3 regions of the Stenotrophomonas sp. 3(2025) genome follow, and region 1 is predicted to be linked to each of the others. Evidence: predicted binding sites of a transcription regulator. Region 1 holds the regulator's gene; each other region holds the start of a gene.

The links. The regulator FliA, encoded in region 1, starts transcription of late flagellar genes. The targets are predictions, from matches to a motif close to TAAAGTTTNNCNNNCNNNGGCCGATAA.
Region 2: a site for FliA is predicted at 3,999-4,025, ahead of ACUXVE_RS06085 (GGDEF domain-containing protein). Genes of this name have one in related genera too.
Region 3: a site for FliA is predicted at 3,057-3,083, ahead of ACUXVE_RS13250 (methyl-accepting chemotaxis protein). Genes of this name have one in related genera too.

Annotation. Positions count from the first base shown of each region.
Region 1 covers NZ_JBQOIF010000030.1:28,625-36,289, reverse strand. The annotation lists gene flhA (flagellar biosynthesis protein FlhA) at 1-833, shown strand, start outside; gene flhF (flagellar biosynthesis protein FlhF) at 979-2,598, shown strand; gene ACUXVE_RS18235 (MinD/ParA family ATP-binding protein) at 2,585-3,472, shown strand; gene ACUXVE_RS18230 (RNA polymerase sigma factor FliA) at 3,469-4,212, shown strand; gene cheY (chemotaxis response regulator CheY) at 4,232-4,624, shown strand; gene ACUXVE_RS18220 (protein phosphatase CheZ) at 4,624-5,229, shown strand; gene ACUXVE_RS18215 (chemotaxis protein CheA) at 5,232-7,058, shown strand; gene ACUXVE_RS18210 (flagellar motor protein) at 7,205-7,665, shown strand, end outside.
Region 2 covers NZ_JBQOIF010000005.1:182,561-190,225, reverse strand. The annotation lists gene ACUXVE_RS06100 (metallophosphoesterase) at 1-726, opposite strand, end outside; gene ACUXVE_RS06095 (winged helix-turn-helix transcriptional regulator) at 801-1,250, opposite strand; gene ACUXVE_RS06090 (MFS transporter) at 1,330-2,511, shown strand; gene ACUXVE_RS06085 (GGDEF domain-containing protein) at 2,552-3,967, opposite strand; gene ACUXVE_RS06080 (TonB-dependent siderophore receptor) at 4,255-6,501, shown strand; gene ACUXVE_RS06075 (cation diffusion facilitator family transporter) at 6,672-7,646, shown strand.
Region 3 covers NZ_JBQOIF010000016.1:35,593-43,257, forward strand. The annotation lists gene ACUXVE_RS13235 (GAD-like domain-containing protein) at 1-806, opposite strand, end outside; gene ACUXVE_RS13240 (hypothetical protein) at 929-1,456, opposite strand; gene ACUXVE_RS13245 (hypothetical protein) at 1,524-1,739, opposite strand; gene ACUXVE_RS13250 (methyl-accepting chemotaxis protein) at 1,838-3,028, opposite strand; gene hflD (high frequency lysogenization protein HflD) at 3,203-3,817, opposite strand; gene mnmA (tRNA 2-thiouridine(34) synthase MnmA) at 3,814-4,956, opposite strand; gene ACUXVE_RS13265 (NUDIX hydrolase) at 4,953-5,414, opposite strand; gene ACUXVE_RS13270 (hypothetical protein) at 5,416-5,904, opposite strand; gene clpS (ATP-dependent Clp protease adapter ClpS) at 6,018-6,344, shown strand; gene ACUXVE_RS13280 (APH(6) family putative aminoglycoside O-phosphotransferase) at 6,390-7,202, opposite strand; gene clpA (ATP-dependent Clp protease ATP-binding subunit ClpA) at 7,340-7,665, shown strand, end outside.

The DNA.
Region 1 (7,665 bases):
CCAACGGCTACCGGGTACTGGTGCATGGCGTGCCGGTGGCCACTGCCGAGATCCATCCCGACCGCGAACTGGCGCTGGACCCGGGCAGTGCCCTCGGCCCGCTGGAAGGCATCGCCGGCAAGGATCCGGCCTTCGGCCTGGATGCGACCTGGATCCAGCCACACCAGCGCGCCCAGGCCGAAACCCTGGGCTATACCGTGGTCGACCCGGCCACGGTGGTGGCCACCCACCTTTCGCACCTGATCCGCGAGCACGCACCGGAACTGCTCGGCCACGAGGAAGTGCAGCACCTGCTGGCCAACCTGGCCAAGAGCGCGCCCAAGCTCGTCGAAGATCTGACGCCGAAGGCGCTGCCGCTGTCGGCGGTGGTGCGCGTGCTGCAGAACCTGCTGGTCGAACGCATTCCGATCCGCCAGCTGCGCAAGATCGCCGAAGCACTGGTCGAACACGCCCCGCACAGCCAGGACCCGGCCACGCTGACCGCCGCCGTGCGCACCGCACTGGGCCGCTTCATCGTGCAGGAGATCGCCGGAATGTCGGCGGAGCTGCCGGTGTTCACCCTCAACCCGCAATTGGAACGTGTCTTGCAGGAGTCCACGCAGGGCAACGGCGCCGCGCTGGAACCCGGACTCGCTGAGCGACTGCACCAGAGCCTGGCCGAATGTGTCAGCAAGCAGGAAGCCCGCAACGAGCCCGCGGTGGTGCTGGTACCTGGCCCGGTGCGAGCCGCGCTGGCCCGCCTGGTCCGCCACAGCGTTCCGTCGCTGTCGGTCCTGGCCTACAGCGAGGTGCCGGAGGACAAGCGCCTGAAGCTGGTCGGAACGATCAGCTGACGCAGCCCTGCAACGCGCCAGAAAACAGACACCACTTTCAAACACCCGCAACAGACAGATTCCGAGGGGAACCCGAACCGTGCAGACCACCGACCATCCGCGTTCTCCGACCGCCACTCCGCCGACTTCGTCCCGTGACCACAGCATGAAAATCAAACGATTCGTCGCCGCCGACATGCGCTCGGCCATGAACCTGGTGCGCAAGGAACATGGTCCTGATGCCGTGATCCTGTCCAACCGCCGGATCGAGGAAGGCATCGAGATCGTGGCCGCCGCCAACTACGATGAGAGCGCCGTACAGCGCGCCCTGGAAGCGTCGCGCCGCGACGTGGCACCGCCGCCCGCGCCGAAGCCGCGCAGCGCGGCCGACGCAGTGATCGCCGCGGTCACCCGCCGTCGCAGCGGCACCCCGGCACCGGAGCCGGTGGCCGCCACCACCTCGGCCGTCGCCGCTCTGGCCCGCGCCGCCGTCGGCGCTACCGGCCGCACCCTGGACAGCGCCGACGAGATCGTGCCGACGCGTGGCAGCACCGGCTTCGCCTCCACCCTGGCGCGTGCCGCCGTCAATGAAGCGACGCTGCCGGAACAGATCTTCGCCCCGTTTGCCGACGCCATCGTGGCGCCCTCGCCTGCGGCAGCCGCGCCGGTGAACCGCGCCCGCTTCCAGATCGACCCGCCGCTGGAAGACAGCGCGCAGATGCCGGCAGTGACGCCGCCGCCGTTGCCGGTTGCACTGCAGGCCACCACGGCCCCCGAAGACGAAGCCTCACGCGCGCCGGTTGCCGTGCAGCCGACCGAGGCTGCACCGGCACCGATGCCGGCGCTGGCGCCAGCACCCGCGCTGACCCTGGTCGCCGATGACGCCGAGATCCGCCACCTGCGCCAGGAAGTGGCCGGCATGCGCCAGGTGATCGAGCGCGAGATGAACCGCTTCACCGACGAGCGCCTGCGCGGTAGTCCGGTGCGCGCTACGGCACTGGACCTGATGGACGAGTACGGCTTCGATGCCGGCATCGCCCGCGACGTGGCCATGCAGATCCCGCTGGAAACCGAAGCGCATCGCGGCCGCGGCCTGATGCTGGGGCTGATCTCGCGCAAGCTGCCGATCGCCCCGGTCGATCCGATGGAGGAAGGCGGCGTGATCGCCCTGGTCGGCCCGACCGGCGCCGGCAAGACCACCACCATCGCCAAGCTGGCCTCGCGCTTCGCCGAAGCCCATGCCGCCCGCGACGTCGCCCTGGTCACCACCGATACGATGCGCATCGGCGCCCGCGAACAGCTGTACGGCTACGGCCGCCAGCTCGGCATCGCCGTGCACGAGGCCAACAGCGGTACCGACCTGGACCAGCTGCTGGAACGCCTGAAGGACTACAAGCTGGTGCTGATCGACACCGCTGGCCTGGGCCCGCGCGACCGTGCGCTGGCCGCCCAGCTGCAGTGGCTGCGCGCCGCCCGCCAGGTCCGCACCCTGCTGGTACTGCCGGCCAACACCAGCTTCGGCGACATGGACGAGGTGGTCCGCCGCTTCGGCGCGGCCAACCTGCAGGGCCTGGTGCTGAGCAAGCTGGACGAGACCGGCCGCTTCGGCAACGCCCTGTCGGTGGCGGTGGACCACAAGCTGCCGATCACCTGGGTGACCGATGGCCAGGACGTCCCGGACGACCTGCACCGGGCCAGTGCAGCCAATCTTGTACTTCGCCTTGAAGATTTGCGCCGCGCGGCCGATATGCCCTGCAACCCGGAGTTGAACCATGCCGTCGCGTGAGTACGCCAAGCTGACCACCACCTTCCCGCTGACGGCGACCCGCAGCGAGCCGCTGGGCCCTGTGCGCACGATTGCCGTGACCGGCGGCAAGGGCGGCGTCGGCAAGACCAACGTATCGGCCAACCTGGCCGTGGCGCTTGCCGGAATGGGCAAACGCACCCTGTTGCTGGACGCCGACCTGGGCCTGGCCAACATCGACGTGATCCTGGGCCTGAGCCCCACCAACACCCTGGCCGACCTGGTCGCTGGCCGCTGCAGCCTGGATGACGTGATCATCGAAGGCCCGAACGGCGTGCTGGTGGTACCGGCTGCGTCCGGCCGCCGGCACATGGCCGAGCTGGCCCCGGCCGAGCATGTCGGCCTGGTCAACGTGTTCTCCGAACTGGAGCGCGAGCTGGACATCATGGTGGTGGACACCGCCGCCGGCATCACCGACGGCGTGCTGACCTTCTGCCAGGCCGCGCAGGACACCGTGGTGGTGGTCTGTGATGAACCGGCCTCGATCACCGACGCCTATGCGCTGATCAAGGTGCTGTCACGCGAACGTGGCGTGGACCGCATCCAAGTGGTGGCCAACATGGTGCGCGACCCCAACGAAGGCCGCGTGCTGTACGAGAAGCTGACCCGCGTCTGCGAGAAATTCCTCGCCGATGTCTCGCTGAACTACCTCGGCTGCGTGCCGCAGGACGACTGGCTGCGCCTGTCGGTGCAGCGCCAGCAGCCGGTGGTGAAGGCCTATCCGTCCAGCCCGTCGGCACTGGCGATCACCGAGATCGCCCGCCGCACCGCCCGCTGGCAGGCACCGACCGAGCCGCGCGGGGGCGTCGAGTTCTTCCTCGAACGCATCATCAAGCAGCGCGGGGTGGCCGCATGAAAGGCGCCGCCCAGTACAGAGAGGTCCAGCGCACGGCGGCCAACGAGGTCATCGCCCAGCACTCGGACCTGGTGCGGCGCATCGCCCACCATCTGGCCGCACGCCTGCCGGCCAGCGTTGAGGTGGACGACCTGATCCAGGCCGGCATGATGGGCCTGATCGAAGCCTCGCGCAGCTACGACGCCGACCAGGGCGCCTCGTTCGAGACCTACGCCTCGATCCGCATCCGTGGTTCGATGATCGATGAGATCCGACGTGGCGACTGGGTACCGCGTTCGGTGCACCGCCGTGCGCGTGACGCTGCGGCCACCATCCGCCGCCTGGAGCAGAGCACCGGCCGCGCCGCGAGTGCCACCGAAGTGGCCGCCGCGATGGAGATGCCGCTGCCCGAGTACCTGCGCCTGATGGAGGACGCCTCGCGCGGCCAGGTACTGAGCCTGGAGTCGCGCATTGAAGACCAGGGCGAGCTGGACACCGTCGCCCAGGGCGGCCCGACCCCGCAGCAGGTGTTGGAGCGCGGTGAATTCGGCCGCGAGCTGGGCAATGCCATCGGCCACCTGCCCGAGCGCGAACAGCTGGTGCTGTCGCTCTACTACGAGCAGGAACTGAACCTGAAGGAGATCGGCGCAGTGCTCGGCGTGAGCGAGTCGCGGGTCTGCCAGATCCACGGCCAGGCGGTCCTGCGCCTGCGTGGCCGACTGAAGATTTTCGAGGCGGCCGACGCCGGCCTCGAGAGCTGATCAACAAAGGAACTCTGCTTTGAACAAGAACATGCGCATCCTGATCGTCGACGATTTCTCGACCATGCGTCGTATCGTCAAGAACCTGCTGGGCGATCTGGGCTTCACCAATACCGCCGAAGCCGAGGACGGGCATGCCGCGCTGTCGCTGCTGCAGAGCCAGCCGTTCGACTTCGTGGTCACCGACTGGAACATGCCGGTGATGACCGGCATCGAACTGCTCAAGGCCATCCGTGCCGATGCCAAGCTGAAGACCCTGCCGGTGCTGATGGTGACTGCCGAAGCCAAGCGCGAGCAGATCATCGAAGCGGCGCAGAACGGCGTGAACGGTTACATCATCAAGCCGTTCACCGCACAGACGCTGGAAGAGAAGCTCGGCAAGATCTTCGAACGCCTGGCGGCCAGCGCTTGATGGATACCACGGTCGACAAGAGCGCCCTCGCCCTGCGCCTGCAGGAAGCACTGGATGCACTGGAATCCGGCGACGAGGCGGCGTGGCGCCAGCGCATCGACGGCCTGGTCGCGCTGCGCACCCAGCCGATGATGAGCGGCCTTTCGCGGCTCGCCCGCGAGCTGGGCCAGGCGCTGGGCGAACTGCCGACCGTGCCCGATGAAGCCGGCGAGCTGGACGATGCCTGCGCGCGCCTGGACCACGTGGTGGCGATGACCGAACAGGCCACCCACCGCACCCTGGACCTGGCCGAAGAGTGCCGCAGCCTGACCGAACAGCTGCGCGCCGACGGCCTGCAGCCGGGCCAGGACGTACAGCTCGACCGCATCCGCCACAACCTCACCGAGATCGCCCTGACCCAGAGCTACCAGGACCTGACCGGGCAGATCATCCGTCGCGTGGTGGGCATCGTCCGCCGCGTGCACGAAGGCTTCGGCGCGCTCGGCCTGCCGCCGGAACAGCATCGCACCGATCCGGAACTGGCTGGGCCGGCACTGAAGGGACTGGACCGCCATGCGGTCTCGCAGAACGACGCCGACGACCTGTTGTCGGATCTGGGGCTGTAACCATGGGCGCAGTAGCCGACGACATCACTGCCGATTTCATCATCGAGGCCCAGGAGATCCTGGATCGCCTCGGCGAACAGCTGGTGTCGCTGGAACAGGCACCGCAGGACAATGAACAGCTCAACGCGGTGTTCCGCGGCTACCACACGCTGAAGGGCGGCGCAGGTTTCCTCGGCATCACCGCAATGGTCGAGCTGTGCCACGCCGCCGAGGAAGCGCTGGGCGCCGCACGCGCCGGCCAGGCCGTCCTGCAGGCGCATCACTTCGATGCCGCCCAGCAGTCACTGGATTACCTGCAATCGATGCTTGACGCGGTGTCTTCGGGCACCGAGCCGGGCTTTGCCCCGCCCGAACTGGTCGCCCAGTTCGACGTGCATGGCGGCGGCGCTGCCGCGCCTGCGGCCGCGACGCCGGGTGCGGGCGGCGGCGACCTGATCACCGACGACGAATTCGAGGCCCTGCTCGACCAGCTGCATGGCGGCAAGGCGCCGACAACCGTGGCGGCGGCGAAGAAGGCCGACGACATGATCAGCGAGGACGAGTTCGAGGCATTGCTCGACCAGCTGCACGGCGGCGCCGCCCCGGGCAGCAACACCACCGCAGCGGCTGTTGCGGCACCGGCACCGCGACCGGCGCCCTCGCCGGCCCCGCCCGCTGCCAAGCCCGCACCCAACAAGCCTGTCGCCGAAGCCGAACACACCGTGCGCGTGGACACCAAGCGCCTGGACGCCATCGTCAACCTGATCGGCGAACTGGTGCTGTCACGAAACCGGTTGAAGACGCTGCGCACGCGCCTGCGCGACGAAGAACTGGACCGCGCCGTGTCCACGCTGGATATCGCCACCGCACGCCTGCAGTCGGCGGTGATGCGCACCCGCATGCAGCCGGTCGGCAAGGTGTTCTCGCGCTTCCCGAAGGTGGCGCGCGACGTTGCGCGTTCGCTGAAGAAGGAAGTGGACCTGGAACTGATCGGCGCCGAAACCGAGCTCGACCGCAACCTGGTCGAAGCGCTGGCCGACCCGCTGGTGCACCTGGTCCGCAACGCCATCGACCATGGCGTGGAAATGCCTGACCTGCGCGAAGCGCAGGGCAAGCCGCGGATGGGCCACGTGCGCCTGTCGGCACAGCAGGAAGGCGACTACGTCAGCATCGAAGTGCAGGACGACGGTGCCGGCATCGATCCGGAAAAACTGCGCGCCAAGGCGCGCGAGAAGGGCCTGATCGATCCGGAAGCCGCCGCCCGCCTGAGCAGCGAGGAATGCCTGCACCTGGTGTTCCTGCCGGGGTTCTCGACCAAGCAGCAGGTCACCGACATTTCCGGCCGCGGCGTCGGCATGGACGTGGTGCAGTCACGCATCCGCGAACTGAGCGGGCAGATCCAGATCCAGTCGGAACTGGGCCGCGGCAGCCGCTTCATGATCCGCGTACCGCTGACCCTGGCGATCCTGCCGACCCTGCTGGTGCAGGCCGGCGAAGACGTCTACGCGCTGCCGCTGGCCCGTGTGATGGAAGTGCTGCATGCGCCGCGCACCTCGCTGGGCTGGTTCGACGGTCGCGCCGTGCTTGACCGTCGCTCGCACACGCTGCCGCTGGTGGACCTGCGGCAATGGCTGGATGTGACGCCGGCCGCCTCGCCCCTGCTGACGATCGTCGTGCTGCAGGCCGGTGAAGCACGCTTCGGGCTGGTGGTGGACCAGGTGCGCGGCCGTGAGGAAGTGGTCATCAAGCCACTGCCCAGGGCCCTGCGCGGCCTGCGCGGTTATGCCGGTGCAACCTTGATCGGCGATGGTCGCATGGCCCTGATCCTGGACGTGGATGGGCTGCGCTGAAGCCCGCCGGGCATGGCCCGGCGCTACCGGAAACGGCCCCGCAGGGTAGCGCCGGGCCATGCCCGGCGACCCGAAAACTGTGACTACCGTCTGTACACGACCTACCGGTGTCTCAAGTCCCATTCATACAAGCCGATACCGGACCCATGGATAGACTCAGCCTCATTGGACTTTTCCTCGCCCTGGCCTCGCTGGTCGGTGGCAGCATCCTCAAGGGCGCCGGCCTGGCGTCGTTGTGGTCGCCTGCGGCGTTCGTGATCGTCATCGTCGGCACCATCGCCGCCATCCTGCTGCACACCTCGCCAGCGGTGTTCAAGCACGCCTTCAAGATCGTGCGCTGGGTCGTGCGGCCGCCGCACAGCGACCGTCGTGAACTGATCCAGCAGATCGTGGAGTGGAGCAACATCGCCCGCCGCCAGGGCCTGCTCGGCCTGGAATCGCAGGTGGAAGCGCAGCAGGACCCGTTCCTGCGCAAGGGCCTGCAGCTGCTGGTGGACGGCGTTGAACCCGAATCGATCCGGCACATGCTGGAGATCGAACTGGGCAGCCAGGAGCACCAGGACCAGGCCGCTGCCAAGGTCTTTGAAAGCATGGGCATCTATGCGCC
Region 2 (7,665 bases), on a different contig from region 1:
TTCGGGCGAGATGCCGCCGTGCAGGAACAGGGTATCGCCGATCTGCAGCAGCACCGGCCGCGTGCGCAGCCACTGGCCGATCACCGAGTCGGCAGCATACAGCTGCGGGTAGCTGCGACCGAGCAGCTGCGCGCTGCGCAGGTACTTCGGATTGACGTAACGCAGGTCGTCGTACAGCACCATGGTCTCGTGGTTGCCGAGCACGAAATGCACCGCGCCACCGGCGGCGGCCGCCTGCTGCTGCAGGCCATACAGCAGCCAGAACGCTTCGGTCACCTGCGGGCCGCGATCGAACACGTCGCCGGCGATCACCAGCGTATCCCTGCCCAGTGCCCAGCGGTCCTGCGTGTCGATCACCCGGTTGGCGCGCAGCAGGCGGACCAGCAGTGCGTACTGGCCGTGGATGTCGGACACGGCGACGATGCGCGGCACGGCCGGCAGCACCGATGCCGACGGCGCGTTCGGCGGCAGCACATGCACCGCATGCGGGTAGCCGCAGCGCGCGGTAACCTCCGTGCCATCGGTGCCGGCCTGCACGCTATGGGTTTCCACCTGGTCCTGGCAGATCCACTGCGCTTTCAGCTGCGCGCCCTCACGGAACAGGTAAGGGCCGTCGCTGTCCACGTGCTCTGCAGGTGCTGCCACGTCGCGGGCAGAGGCCAGTGGTGCGGCCAGCAGCAGGACCAGTGGCAGCAGGATCGACAGGGTTCGGGCGTGGTTCGGCATCGGCGGCATCCAGCGGCAGGAGACGAGCGATGCTAACCGCCCACGGACGCCACCGGTGTGCGCGAACGGGCGGATCAGGCCCGGCCGCCTTCCCCCTTGAGCTTGCGCACGCGGGTATCGGCGGCGCGCACGGGCTGGCCGTCACGGCCATGGGGTTGCATGTAGGGCAGTGTCCGGCGGCTGCTGGATTCGATCAGTTGCGAGTGCGCTTCGCCAGCAGCGAAGCAATGCCGTTCTCCCCATTGGCGCAGGGCCACCAGCAGCGGAAACAGGTCCTGGCCGGCCGCGGTCAGCACATAGTCGTGGTAAGCGCTGCCATCGGCGGCGGGCTGCTGCACCAGCAGCCCCGCCTCGACCAGGCGCCGCAGGCGGTCGCTGAGGATGTTGCGCGCCGCGCCCAGGCTGCGCTGGAAATCGCCAAAGCGACTGACGCCATCGAAGGCATCGCGGATGACCAGCAACGCCCAGCGGTCGCCGAGCAGATCGGCGCTGCGGGCCACGGGGCAGGGGCTGTTGGCGTGCATGGCGGACTCCATCGATTGTGGTTGCAGTTTAAAACCAGTGGCGCTACCGTGCATCTGGTTTCAAAATGCAACCGCACTGATGATGCCTTCGCTGTCCCGCCCCGTGTTGGGCCTGCTCGCCATTGCTGCCGGTGCCAGCGTGGCCAATGTCTATTTCGCGCAGCCGCTGCTGGAGCGCCTGGCCCATGATTTCGCCCTGGATGCCGCCGTGGCCGGTGCAGTGCTGGCTGCCACCCAGGCCGGCAGCGTGCTGGCCCTGCTCGGGCTGCTGCCGTTGGCCGACCGTGGCGATCGCCGTCGGTTGCTGCGGATGCAACTGCTGGCGTTGGTGGTGGCGCTGCTATGGCTGGCCGCCGCCCGCAGTACCGCGTGGTTGCTGTCGGGCATGCTGCTGGCGGGTCTGCTGGGTACCGCGCTCACCCAGGGACTGATCGCCTACGCCGCCAACCTCACTGCACCGGAGCAACGCGGGCGGGTGGTCGGCATGGTCCAGGGCGGCGTGTTCATCGGCCTCCTATCGGCGCGCGTGGTCTCAGGTGCGGTAGCCGCCGTAGCGGGATGGCGCGCGGTGTACCTGCTGTCGGCATTGCTGATGGCGGCGCTGGCACTGCTGCTGTGGCAGCGCCTGCCGCACGTGCCGGTGCCCGCAATGCCGCCGTCGTGGCGCAACCTGCTGCGTTCGATGGCCGATATGCTGCGGCAGGATCGCGCGCTGCGCGAACGCGGGCCGCTGGCATTGTTCCTGTTTGCCGGTCTCAACGTGTTCTGGGCCGCGGTGCCACTGCCGTTGTCGGCGCCGCCGTTGAACTGGTCGACCGCTGCCATCGGCGCGCTGGGCCTGGCCGGCATCATCGGCGCACTACTGGCAGCGCGGGTCGGGCATTGGATGGATCGTGGCCTTGCCCACCGGGTGAGCCTGGGGGCACTGCTGCTGATGCTGGTCGCCTGGGTGCCGTTGCTGGGCCTGCCGCATTCGCTGGCCCTGTTGCTGCTGGGCGTAGTGGTGCTGGATCTGGGCGGGCAGGCGTTGCATGTGTCCAACCAGGCCCTGCTGCTGCGTGCACCGGCCGAACAGCATGGACGCCTGGTGGCGCTGTACATGCTGTTCTATGCCGTGGGCAGCGGTGTGGGGGCTGCGGCAGGCACCTGGACGCAGGCGCGCTATGGGTGGCCGGCGGTGTGCGCGCTGGGCGCGGGCATCGCGCTGGTCGCACTGACGTGGTGGGCGACGTGGCGCATACCGCGCAAGGACGCTGCGTAGCGTCGAGACCGTCCGACGCCACGTCACGCGCGCTGCAGGCTCAACGTTGCAGCGCGCGTCGTCCCGGAGCTTCCGGCAGTGCGTCGTCGGCCACCACCACCCGGTTGCGGCCCTGTCGCTTGGCGGCATACATCGCTGCGTCGGCACGCGCCATCAGCCGCTCGTAATCGGGATGACCATCGTGTCCGGCCACGCCGATGCTCGCGGTCAGGCCCAGCGTCTGTCCGTTGGGCAGGGTGATCGGCGACTGCGCGATCTGCCGGCGCAGGCTTTCGGCGATCACCTCCGCCTGCGACTCGCTTGCCGCCACCAGCACCACCACGAACTCCTCGCCGCCGTAGCGGAACAGGTAGTCGCTGCCACGGGTCTGCTGGCCGAGCAGGGCGGCAACGTGCTGCAGCGCGCGGTCGCCGGCGTCATGACCGTGGCCATCGTTGATCGCCTTGAAATGGTCCAGGTCCAGCAGCAACAACGAGAACGGCGTGTGGTTGCGCGTGGACAACTCGATCTCCCGGCGCAGCACGGTCGGCAGGAAGCGCCGGTTGAGCAGGTTGGTCAACGCATCGCTGCCCGCATCCAGTTCACCGATGCGTTCGAACAGCAGGGTCATCAGGTTGCGGATGGTGGCCAGGTCTTCGCGGATCATCGGCAGGGCGGTCAGCCGCCGTGCCGGATCTTCATCGGTGGCGCGCTGCAGGCGGCTGTCGATGCGTGCCATCAGCTGGCCCACCTGCTGCGTCTCGCTGCTTTCGCCGAAGCTGGGAATGCCCTTGTGGGTGAACCACAGGCCGAACTCGGAGCTTGCCAGACTGGCGTTGTCGGTCCCGGTCGCATGGCCGGCGAGGGTGTACAGCAGGCTGTTTTCCCAATCCAGCAGCAGGGCGCGCTGGCGCTCGCGCTCGGTGCTGACGTTCTGCACCAGCGAGAACAGCCGGTACGCCGCATCGGTGCGCGAAGACCGCTCACGGGCGTGCGTATAGGCCAGCGTCATGCCTTCCATGGCGATGTCCATGATCGCGCTGAGGCAATCGATGGCGGCGAAGGCGGTGTCGTTGTCAGCGGCATCGGCGCGCAGGCGGATGAACAGCTCGTGCTTGAGTACGCGCGCACCGCGGGCCACCAGGTCCACCGGAATACCGACCCGTGCGTGTACATCGCCGATCACCCGTTGTGCGGCGACGGTAGCGGCAATGCCATCCGCATCGGTGGTCAGCAGCTGGGCCAACCAACGCTGCATCGCTGGTTGCAGGCGCTGCTTGACCTGTTCGTGGGACAGGAAGCGGCGCGCACGCGTGTCCTGCAGCAGCACTTCGTAGAAGCGCTGCGCCAGCGTCGGCGGTGCATCGGCGGCCACGGCATGCAGCAGCGCGGCGGCGGCGGGGCCGGCCAGCAGCAGACACTGCTGCCAGGCCTGGGCCAGCGGTTGGCTGGCTTCGTCCAGTTGGGGTGTATCCACGTCGATCTCTAACGGCGCACAACAGACCACGGTATCGGCCGCAGCTGTCGACGGTTGATGGCAGGGAAGCCGGCCAGTTTAAGCGCCATGCAGGCCGAAAAACGCGGATGAAGCACACGCCGGCCGATGCCGCAATGCGTTGACGCATTTGAGAATCAATCGCATTTATGAAAAAATGACGGCAGGAACCGACCTGCAGGCATCCCGCAGTGATCGTTCCGCCTCCCCCGTCGCCGCCTCGTGCCCTATGCCAGAGGCTTCCGTTGCCCTGCCAGAAGGTTCAGAACATGCCTGCAAACACTCTTTCACCGCGCCCGCTGGCGCTCGCCGTCGCTGCACTGCTGGCCACCGCTGCCGTCACCGCCCATGCGGAAACCGATGCCACCGATATCGACACCGTGCATGTCACTGCCTCGCAGATCGCGCGGCAGGCGCTGGGCACCTCCACCATCACCGCCGAGGACATCGCCAAGCGGCCGCCGGTCAACGACATCGCCGAACTGCTGCGGACGATGCCCGGCGTCAATCTGACCGGCAACAGTGCATCGGGCCAGTACGGCAACAACCGGCAGATCGATCTGCGCGGCATGGGGCCGGAAAACACCCTGATCCTGATCGACGGCAAGCGCGTGGGTGCACGCGACGCGGTGCGCATGGGCCGCAGTGGCGAGCGCAACACGCGCGGCGATACCAACTGGGTGCCGGCGGAAATGATCGAACGCATCGAAGTGCTGCGTGGCCCGGCGGCGGCACGCTATGGCTCGGGTGCCTCCGGTGGCGTGGTCAACATCATCACCAAGCGCCCGACCGGCGACCTGACCGGTGCGGTTGACCTGTACGGCCTGGTGCCCGAACACAGTGCCGAGGGCGGCAGCGAGCGCCTCGGCCTGCAGCTGAGCGGGCCGATGACCGACACGCTGTCGTTCCGGTTGTACGGCAACCTCAACAAGACCGATGCCGATTCGCTGGATCTCAACCGCGACTTCGCCACCGGCGCCAATGCGGTACCGCCGGCGGGCCGCGAAGGCGTCAAGAACCGCGACGTCAACGCGCTGCTGCGTTGGGACGTGACCGCCAACCAGGTGGTCGAGTTCGAGGCCGGTACCAGCCGCCAGGGCAACATCTATGCCGGCGATCGTGCGGTCAGTACCACTGGTACCTCCACCGGTGTCGACCTGGCCGCGCTGGCCGAGCAGCAGGCCGAGACCAACCGCATGTATCGCACCACCGGCGCGATCACCCATCGCGGACGCTGGGGCGATGTCAGCTCGCGGCTGACCGCAGCGGTGGAAGGGGTCAACAACTCGCGCATCAACGAAGGCCTGGCCGGCGGCCCGGAAGGCAGCTTCAATGGCGCCGACTGGTCGACCTCGCGCCTGCGCAACTACCAGCTGGACGGCGAAGTCAGCTTCCCGACCACCCTCGGCGGCGCGGAGAACGTGTGGACGCTGGGGTTCGAGTACCTCGACAGCCGGCTGACCGATCCCTATTCGATGAGCCAGTCCAGCAGCAGCGGTGGCGGCATTCCGGGTCTTTCGGCCGATCGTGCACGCGGCAAGGCCGATGCACAGACCACCGCCGTCTACGTGGAAGACAACATCTACCTCGGCGAGCGCTGGATCGTGACCCCGGGCCTGCGTTTCGACCATCACAGCCAGTTCGGCAACAACACCAGTCCGAGCCTCAACGCGCAGTTCCGGCTCAACAGTGACTGGGTGGTCAAGGGCGGCATCGCACGCGCCTTCAAGGCGCCGAACCTGTACCAGTCCAACCCGGACTATCTGTATTACACCCGTGGCAACGGCTGCCCGAACGCGTTGCCGAGCCTGGGCGCCGGCTGCTACATGCAGGGCAATGCGGATCTCAGGGCAGAGACCAGCCTGAACAAGGAACTGGGCGTGGAGTGGGCACCGCAGAGCGGCTGGCAGGCCTCGCTGACCTATTTCCACAATGACTACAAGGACAAGATCCAGGCCGGTTACACCCAGATCGGGCTGACGGCCGACCGCAAGGGCCGCATCTTCCGCTGGGAGAATGCACCCAAGGCCATCGTGCAGGGGCTCGAGGGCAACCTGGTGATCCCGCTGCTGGGCGAGCAGGGCGACCACCTGAAGTGGAGCAACAACTTCACCTACATGGTGGAGAACGAAAACAAGAGCACCGGCCAGCCGCTGTCGGTGATTCCCAAGTACACCGTCAACACCATGCTGGACTGGCAGGCCACCGAGCAGCTGTCGCTGCTGCTGACCGGCACCTTCTACGGCAAGCAGGAACCGGCCACGGCCAACATCAACAACGATCCGCGCTGCACCGCCAACTGCGATGCGTCCACCGTGCTGCAGACCCGCGGCGCGTACAACGTCTGGGGCGTGAGCGCGCGCTACAAGGTGACCGACATGGTCAGCGTGGGCTTCGGCGTCAACAACCTGGCCGACAAGCGCCTGTTCCGCGAGGCCAACAGCAGTGACGCCGGTGCGGCGACCTACAACGAACCCGGCCGCGCGTACTGGGCCAGCCTGCGTTTCGGCTTCTGACCGCGCGCGGCTGCTGTTCGGCTACGCCCGCCAGGCATGGCCTGGCGCTACCCGGTAGCGCCGGGCCATGCCCGGCGAAGGTATCGGTGGCCTGCAATGTTATAAACACCGTGATAGTTTCCCGACACCCGCCGGCGTAGCCTGACTCCCATCGCTAAGGAGCTGTTGCCATGGGTCACGACCACGATCACCTGCCATCCGAGATCCGCCACGAGAAACCCCTGTGGTGGGCGCTCGGCCTGACCTCCACCTTCCTCGTCGTGGAGGTGGTCGGTGCGTTCTGGACCAACAGTCTGGCACTGCTGTCCGATGCCGCGCACATGGCTACCGACACCCTGGCGCTGATGATCGCGCTGGTGGCCGTGCGGCTGAGCCGGCGCCCGCCGGATGCGCGCCGCACCTACGGTTATGCCCGTCTTGAAGCACTGGGCGCGATGATCAACGGCGCAATGCTGTTCGTGGTTGCCGGCTACATCCTGTGGGAAGCCATCGGTCGTTTCCGCCAGCCGCAGGAGATCGCCTCCACCGGCATGCTGGTGATTGCAGCGGTCGGCCTGGTGATCAACATGATCTCCATGCGCCTGCTGCAGGCCGGCAGCGGTGAAAGCCTCAACGTGAAGGGCGCCTACCTGGAAGTGTGGGCCGACATGCTCGGCTCGGTGGCGGTGATCACCGGCGCACTGCTGATCCAATGGACCGGCTGGAGGCCGATCGACCCGATCCTGGCCGTGCTGATCGGATTGTGGGTACTGCCGCGCACGTATGTGCTGATGCGCGAAGCCATCAACGTGCTGCTGGAAGGCGTGCCCAAAGGCATGGACGTGGCCAGGGTCCGCGACCGCCTGTCCGACCACGACGCAGTGCTGGACGTGCATGACCTGCACGTGTGGGCGCTGGCGTCCAGCACGCCGGCACTGACCGCGCACATCGTGATGCGCGAAGGCGACGACGCCGACCGCCTGCGGCGCGAACTCGGTGATCGCCTGCACGATGATTTCGGTATCGAACACGTGACCCTGCAGATCGAAGCCGACCACTGCGGCGAAGCCTGTGGCCAGCCGTCGGCGGGCAAGGACGACGATCACGCCGGGCACGATCATGCCGCTGCCGATGCGCAGGGCCATCGCGGTCACGTGCATCGCTGAAGCGGGTGTGGCGGCCGGT
Region 3 (7,665 bases), on a different contig from region 1:
GAGACGTCTCCGCTGTGTGCATCGACGCTGATGTGTATCGCGGTAGTCTCACCGCACATCAGGATCTGGCCGAAGGCTGTCACGGCATAAACGTGAAACGTATCTACATCTCCCAGTGGATTGCCGCGCAGATACCCCTCGACAAGCGATGTGTACCGCCCGGGATCAACCATCGCCAACTTGTCGCCGCGATAGCGTGCGAACCCATCGCGGCGCCACAGTGCCAGCAGCAGGTTGGGCAGCACGCCTTCCCATGCCGCGAGGGTGGCGTCGGGAACTGCTTCAGCCCTGGAGCTCGGAATGAAACCCTGAAGAAACTCGCCGGAATCCAACCCTGTCGCAGACAATTGGGGGCTCGGCACGGCCAAGGCATTTGAACTCGTTCCGCTTGGCAGGCGGTCAAGGAAGGAGAGCAGTGCCTCCGCACGTGCAAGCTCCCGGCTCCCCTCGTGAGTTGGAATGACGGTCGCTGAGCTTCCGGAGACAATCAGCAGTGTCCCCGCAGCAAGCCCGTGCCAAGGCTTGGCCAGCACCAGATAGCGTTCTGGTGTTTCGTCGAGATCAGCGTCCAGGATGACGACCTGCGGACCACCCTGCAGGCAGCCGGCGGAGACCTCGACGGTTGCGTCGGTTGCACCTGCATCAGGATCGTTCACATCCATAGGCGCGGAGTACGGCTGCTGGAAATCGCCGAACGACTGGAGAGCTTGATGAAGCGAAAGTAGGGAGTCAGGATCCAGGGCAAGCGGTTCTGCGGCAACCGGGAGCTGCAACGCAACTGAAAGGCAGAGGGCGGCACTGGTCATCGGGCTGAGGGCTGATCTGAACCGAAATCGGCCCTGCACGATGAAGGTCGGCTCGGCGGAGGTCCATGCAAAGAATCCGAAACTGCGCGACTCCCCCGACAATATCCACGCATGGCGTGGATCTACTGCGGCGCGGTAACCAGCCGCTGCGGGAATTCGGACCGCAGCCGTGCGCGTACCGCTTCGACCACCTCTGCATAGCGTCGGCGCTGGATGAAGTAGCCCATGTAGAACAGCGGCAGGGCCACCAGCATCGGCCACGCAGCGGGCCGGACGAGGATGACCGGCACCAGCATCAGTGTGAGGCCCAGCGCGAACCAGCTGCACAGTCCGAGCACCCGCACCTCCCTGCGCCGTGCGTCGATCATCACCCGCCCGCGCATCAGCGGAAAGTAGCGACCGCCAACGCTCGGTGCGAAGCTCTCGCGAAAGGCGACACTGCCGTCCGGCAGCCCGCGGAATACCAGGCGAAGCCAGGTATCGGCCGGCAGGTCATGCTCCAGCCCGGCCAGTGAAAGCTGCGCCAGCTCTGCCGGCGTAGCGGCGATGCGCCGGTTGAACAGCGCGATGCCTGTGCGGAAGAAGAACGGCGCCCAGAGGACCAGCAGCAGGACTTCGATCAGCAGCAAAGCGATCAAGGCGATGGCCATCGGTCTTCCATGAAAGGGACCGGCGCATCATGCCACGTGGGCAGATGCATCCACGCATGGCGTGGAGCTACTTCAACGCACTGCCATCCAACCCCAGGTCCCACGCCAGACCCAGCACGTCATCGCCGGCTGCCGGTGGGGCAGGGCGCGCGTCGGCCAGCTTCTGCAGCTCCTGGATTTCTTCGCGGGCCACCTCTTCCAGCTGGCGCAGCTGCTCACGTACGCCCGCATTGCGCGGACGCTCGTTCTCGTTGATCGGGGGCAGGGCGCGGATCAGGGTCATGGTGCGCTTGCAGGATGCATCCAAAGGCGGGTCACACGCAAAGGCCCCGGCAGAACCGGGGCCTCGCACGCTGCCGGAAGGGGCAGCGGACATCAGGATCAGAACAGCTCGACCGTACCGGCGCCCATGCTCTGCTGGGCAACCGGCTTGTGCGGCGGGCGCTCCCATTCGCTGCGCAGTTCGCGCAGGCGGTTGCCGGTGCGCTGCAGGGCAGAGGCGATTTCTTCGTCGAACACGCCGCCATTGCGATGCAGCAGTTCCTGCAGGGCCACCGCTTCGCGGTTGATCGCGGTCAAGCGGTCCAGGTGGGTATGCACGCCACCCAGGGCCTGGGTGGCGATGTCCTCGAACTGCAGGGCACGCACGGCTTCGGCCACGCTGCCATCGATCGAGCGCGCGCAGTCGGACACTTCGCGCATGCCGTCACCCAGCGAAGCGTTGATCTGCGCCACGTTGTCCAGCATCGCCGCCGCTTCCTGGCGCGCTTCGCGGGAGCGGTCCATGTCACGCGAGGCCATGTGCGAAACCGTCTCGCGGACCTTGGCGATGGCGTCCTTGGAGCTGTGCGCCAGCTTGCGGATCTGTTCGTTGAAGGTGGTCGAACGCTCGGACAGGTTGCGGACCTCGTCGGCAACCACGGCGAAACCACGACCGGCTTCACCGGCACGCGCAGCTTCGATGGCAGCGTTCAGCGCCAGCAGGTTGGTCTGGTCGGCAATCGACTTGACGTCTTCCAGCAGCGCGAAGATGCCATCCAGGTGCTGCGCCATCTGGTCGATGTGCTGCACGGTGGTGCTGCTCTGGCCGCTGACCTGCTCCAGCGCTTCCACCAGCTGTTCCATGCGGTGGCTGGCGTGCTGGGCGAAACGGGCAACGTCGAGGCCGGCGCCGCCTTCGTCACCGGCGCGGTCGACGATGCGTGACAGGGCCTGGCTCTGCTGGCGCGACTTGCGGTTCATGGCATCGAAGCTGCCGCCGAGGCTGGAGACGGCCTGGCGGATCAGGTCGCGGGCGCGTTCCACTTCACCACGCGAACCGTCGATCTCGTTGCCGACGAAGTTGCGCAGTTCGGTCAGCAGCTGGTCCTGCTCACGCAGGACACGGGCATGTTCCGGGGAACGGTGCGCCTGGGCGCGGGCGGTCCACCACGCAAAGCCGAGCCAGCTCAGCGTCATCGTGGTCAGGATCGCCCAGCGCAGGGCGGCCGGCCATTCGAAACCGATGGCGAAGGGGAGCAGCAGGGTCAGGGCCAGGGGGGCGGCCAGACGGATGAAAATGCGTGAGTACATGGACGTTCTCGGGAGGTGCACGGAGGATGTATCGGCCGTACCCCCTTTCTCTTTAACGTCGATGTGCTCTCTGAATGCGCCGGATTTCCGGCGCCGTCCGCCGGGCATGGCCCGGCGCTGCCCTCGCGGCGCTCGATCGGTAGCGCCGGGCCATGCCCGGCGGGCTCCCCGCCCTCAGGCCAGCTGCCGGTCCACGGCCTCGACCATCGCCTTGCGGCTGAGCAGGAAGTCCCAGTAGCTGCCACCCAGCTGCCGCCACAGTACGGCGGCGCGCACGGCGGCCAGCAGCAGTGCACGGATCTCGGCCACCACGCCGGCCTGGCCCAGGTAATGCGGGTTGCCCTGCACCATGACCCGCGGCTTGAGGTGGCTGATGGTGTCCGCATACAGGCCGCCCAGCGCGGCCAGAACATCCGGGTGGCCGCTGTCACCCAGCTCGGTGGCCTGGCGCTGGGCGCGCTCGATGCCCGAGGCGACCTTGTTCACGGTGGCGCCGTCCTGCACGAACCGGCGCTCCAGCTGCAGTACCGACAGGGCCAGCTTGGGCAGGATCGGGTCCTGGCCCTGGCTGCGGAAATAATTGTGCAGCAGGCGCAGGCCGGATTTCAGGGCGTGCCGATCGCCAAAGACCGCCTGCGGCGAGGCCGCATCGATGCGGAACACGCTGTCCACGGCGGTGCGCACGGCAGCGGCGTCGGAGTGGCCGGTATCGGCGATACGGCGTACCTGCTGCAGGGCCTGGGCAATGCCGGCCAAAGCCAGAACGCGGTCGTCGACAGTGAAACTCATGCAGCGATTACCTCAAAAGGAGAAGGGGTGGTGCGCAGGCGCTGTTCCAGCGGCGCGTCGGTGGCGGCGATCACCGCGCCACCCAGGCAGACCTCACCGTCATACAGCACCAGCGATTGCCCGGGGGTGACTGCACGCTGCGGCCGGGCGAAGGTGACCTGCACGCTGCCGTCGTCCAGCACGTCCACCGTGCACGGCTCATCGGGCTGGCGGTAGCGGGTCTGCGCGGTGCATTCAAAACGCCGTGCCGGCGGTGCGCCGGCAATCCAGTGCGCGGTCTCCGAGCGCAGCCGGCTGGACAGCATCCACGGGCTGTCACGGTCCTGATCCACGTACAGCACGTTGCTGGCCACGTCCTTGCCGACCACATACCAGGGCGCGGCAGGGCGGCCGCGCACGCCGCCGATGTTCAGGCCTTCGCGCTGGCCCAGGGTGAAATAGAAAACGCCGGGATGTTCGGCGATCACGCTGCCATCGCCAGGATCGAGGATCTGCCCGGCCTTGGCCGGCAGGTAGCGTCCAAGGAACTCACGGAAATCGCGCTCGCCGATGAAGCAGATGCCGGTGGAATCCTTCTTGGCGTGGGTCGGCAGGCTGACGTCGCGGGCAATCCGGCGCAGGTCGCTCTTTTCCAGGTCACCAATCGGGAACAGGGTGGCCGCCAGCTGCTCCTGCCCCAGCTGGTGCAGGAAGTAACTCTGGTCCTTGGAGCGGTCGGCGCCGCGCAGCAGCAGCCACTGATGGCCGCGCTGGGCAATGCGCGCGTAATGGCCGGTGGCGATCCGCTCGGCCCCCAGTTCGCGGGCCGCATCAAGGAAGTGCTTGAACTTCACTTCGCGGTTGCACAGCACGTCCGGGTTCGGCGTGCGGCCGGCGGCGTACTCGGCCAGGAAGTGCTCGAACACGCCCTGCCAGTATTCGTTGGAGAAATCGCGGAAATGGAACGGAATGCCCAGCAGTCCGCAGACCGCTACCGCGTCGCGGCGGTCGTCCTCGGCGCGGCAGTCACCGCTGCCGTCGTCGGCCCAGTTCTGCATGAACAGGCCGGCCACGGCCTCGCCCTGCTGCACCAGGCGCCAGGCAGCCACGGAAGAATCCACGCCGCCAGACACGCCAACCATCACCCGAGGGCTGCTCATGCGACCTCCCGGACCAGTGCAAGCGGATAGCGCTGGCCGGCCAGGTAGTCGGCCAGCACCTGCCAGACCAGCGGGCTGCGCTGGCGTCCGGCGGCGGCCTGCAGTTCGGCCGGGGTCATCCACAGCGCCCGATCGATGCCGGCATCCAGCGGCCGCGCCGGGTCGTGCGAGACCGGGCGCGCGGCATAGCAGAAGCGCAGGAACGGGGTGCCGTCACCGGCGGTCCACTGGTAGCAGCCGATGAAGGCGGTCAGTTCCACCGTCCAGCCGGTTTCCTCGACGGTCTCGCGCAGGGCGGCCTCGGCCAGGCTTTCACCCGGCTCCAGATGCCCGGCCGGCTGGTTCAGCACCTGCCGGCCCTCGATGGTTTCTTCCACCAGCAGCACCCTGCCGCCGTCGACCACCACGGTGGCGACGGTTGCATGCGGTGCCCAGCGCGGGTCCGGCGAGGCGTTCAACTCAGAGATCGTCCTTCTTGGTCAACTCCAGCTCCATCGCGTCGGCGGTGCGGATGGCCGCATCGATGGCGTCGCTGAGCTGGTCGGCGGTGGCGTCGGCATCGATCTTCACCACGAACATCGCGGTCGATTCCTGCTTCACCCAGCCGCCCATCTTGGCGTCCTGCGAATCCTCCAGCAGGCGGTTGGCCACGGCCACCGGGAACTGCTTGGTCTGCGAGGTGTAGCCCGGCGACCAGATCTCGCGGATGTTGTGGGTACCGAAGTCTTCCACCGACGAGCGCACATAGACGATCTGGGTGCGATCGCCTTCGACATCGAACACCATCTGGTAATCGCCGTCTTCATCGACCTCGTAGGTGTAGCCCAGCTTTTCCAGGTGACGGGCAACGGCCCTGTCGGCCTTCGTGCTGTCAGTGGTGGTCGCAGCGCCAGCGGTGCCCGCGGCAGCCAGGGCGATCAGCAGGGCGGAGAGAAGGGTCCTTTTCATGAAGATCCTGTGAAACCAAGTGTGTGGGAAGGTGCAATTGTGACGGCGGGCGCCCGTGCCGTCCATTCCATGCAGGGCCTGCGCACCGCCGTCGCAGCCCTTATAATCGGCAGATGCCTCGCGAGTCCGCCCCCGATTCCCACCACGAGCACGGCGTTGCCGTGGAGCCCGCGCGCCCGGAAGTGGCGCCGCCGCCGTTCTACCAGGTCATGCTGCTCAACGACGACTATTCCCCGATGGATTTCGTCGTGGACGTCCTGCAGCAGTTCTTCAACATGGACCTGGACAAGGCCACCCAGGTGATGCTGCACGTCCATACCCGTGGCCGTGGCGTCTGCGGTGTGTTCACCCGCGAAGTGGCCGAAACCAAGGTGGCCCAGGTCAACGAGTACGCGCGGATGAACCAGCACCCGCTGCTGTGCACGATGGAAAAGGCCTGACACTGGCGCGGCGTGCCCACCAGGGTGGGCGCCTGCCAGGTCCAGTCACGCCTCCGCCAGCGCCTGCAGGGCCATCACGGCCACCGCCTCATCGATGTCGGCCGGGTCGCCATCATCCCTGAACCACACCGCTGACAGGCCGGCACTGGCCGCGATCCAGCGCAGCAGCCGCGTGCGCCCGAGATCGGCCAGCCGGCAGACCTGTTCCACCCGGGCATGGAAGCGCTCGGGCCGCGTTGCCACATGGATGCCCGGCCCACACAGGTCCGGGTTGCTGAACATCGTGGTGTAGTCGAACGCACGATCGCCCAGCAACCGCTTCGGGTCGATCGCCAGCCAGCCGCGCGCGCCGAAATCCAGCACGTTGTCGTGATGCAGGTCGCCATGCAGGGGCCGGATCTCCTGCTCGTCCTCCAGCAGTGCCATCGCCAGCGATCTGCACTGTTCCAGCAATGGCGGCAGCGGTGCCCTTGGTTGCAGCAGATCGGCGAACCATCTACGCAGGCAGACCAGATCTTCTGGCGGCGCGCTCCGTGGCCGGTGCAGCTGCTGCAGGACCTGGCACAGGATCATGGTGCAGGCGTCGTCCTCGCCCTTGATCGAGCGTTGCCGCAGCGAATCGCCGTGCGCCCGTTCGATCAGGATCGCCGGCCCCTCGTGGGCCAGCAGGCGTGCGGCACCGTCGCCGTTCCACCAGCGCAGCAGGCGGTGGCCGTTCTGTTCCTCTGTCTCCGTGCTCACCTTCAACATGGCCGCCTCGCCAGAGGCGGTCAGCACCGGCCAGAGCCGGGCATGGGGGGTACGGATCGAAGGACCATCACGTCGCAATCGCCAGCGGCTCAGGTAGGGTTCGCTCATGTGGGTGGGCTGTCCTGGAGTGAACGATGATCAAGCGTCGGGTAGTGCTAACGCCATCTGAACGTCGCAATCCGCTAGGGTGATGGAAATCGTGTAGTCAGGCCGCATATTGTCTCCAACTGCCGCCGGAGTAATCCATGTTCAGCAAAGACCTCGAACACACCATCGGCCAGTGCTACAAGCGCGCCCGTGAGGCCCGACATGAGTTCATGACGGTCGAACACCTGCTGCTGGCACTGCTCGACAACCCGTCCGCCCAGGCCGTATTGAAGGCGTGTGGCGCCGACGCCGACCGCCTGCGCCAGGAGCTGGAGCAGGCCATCGAGGCCTCCGTGTCCCGCCTGGCCGAAGATGACGGTCGCGATACCCAGCCCACGCTGGGCTTCCAGCGCGTGCTGCAGCGGGCCGTGTACCACGTGCAGTCCTCCGGCAAGAAGGAGGTCACCGGCGCCAATGTGCTGGT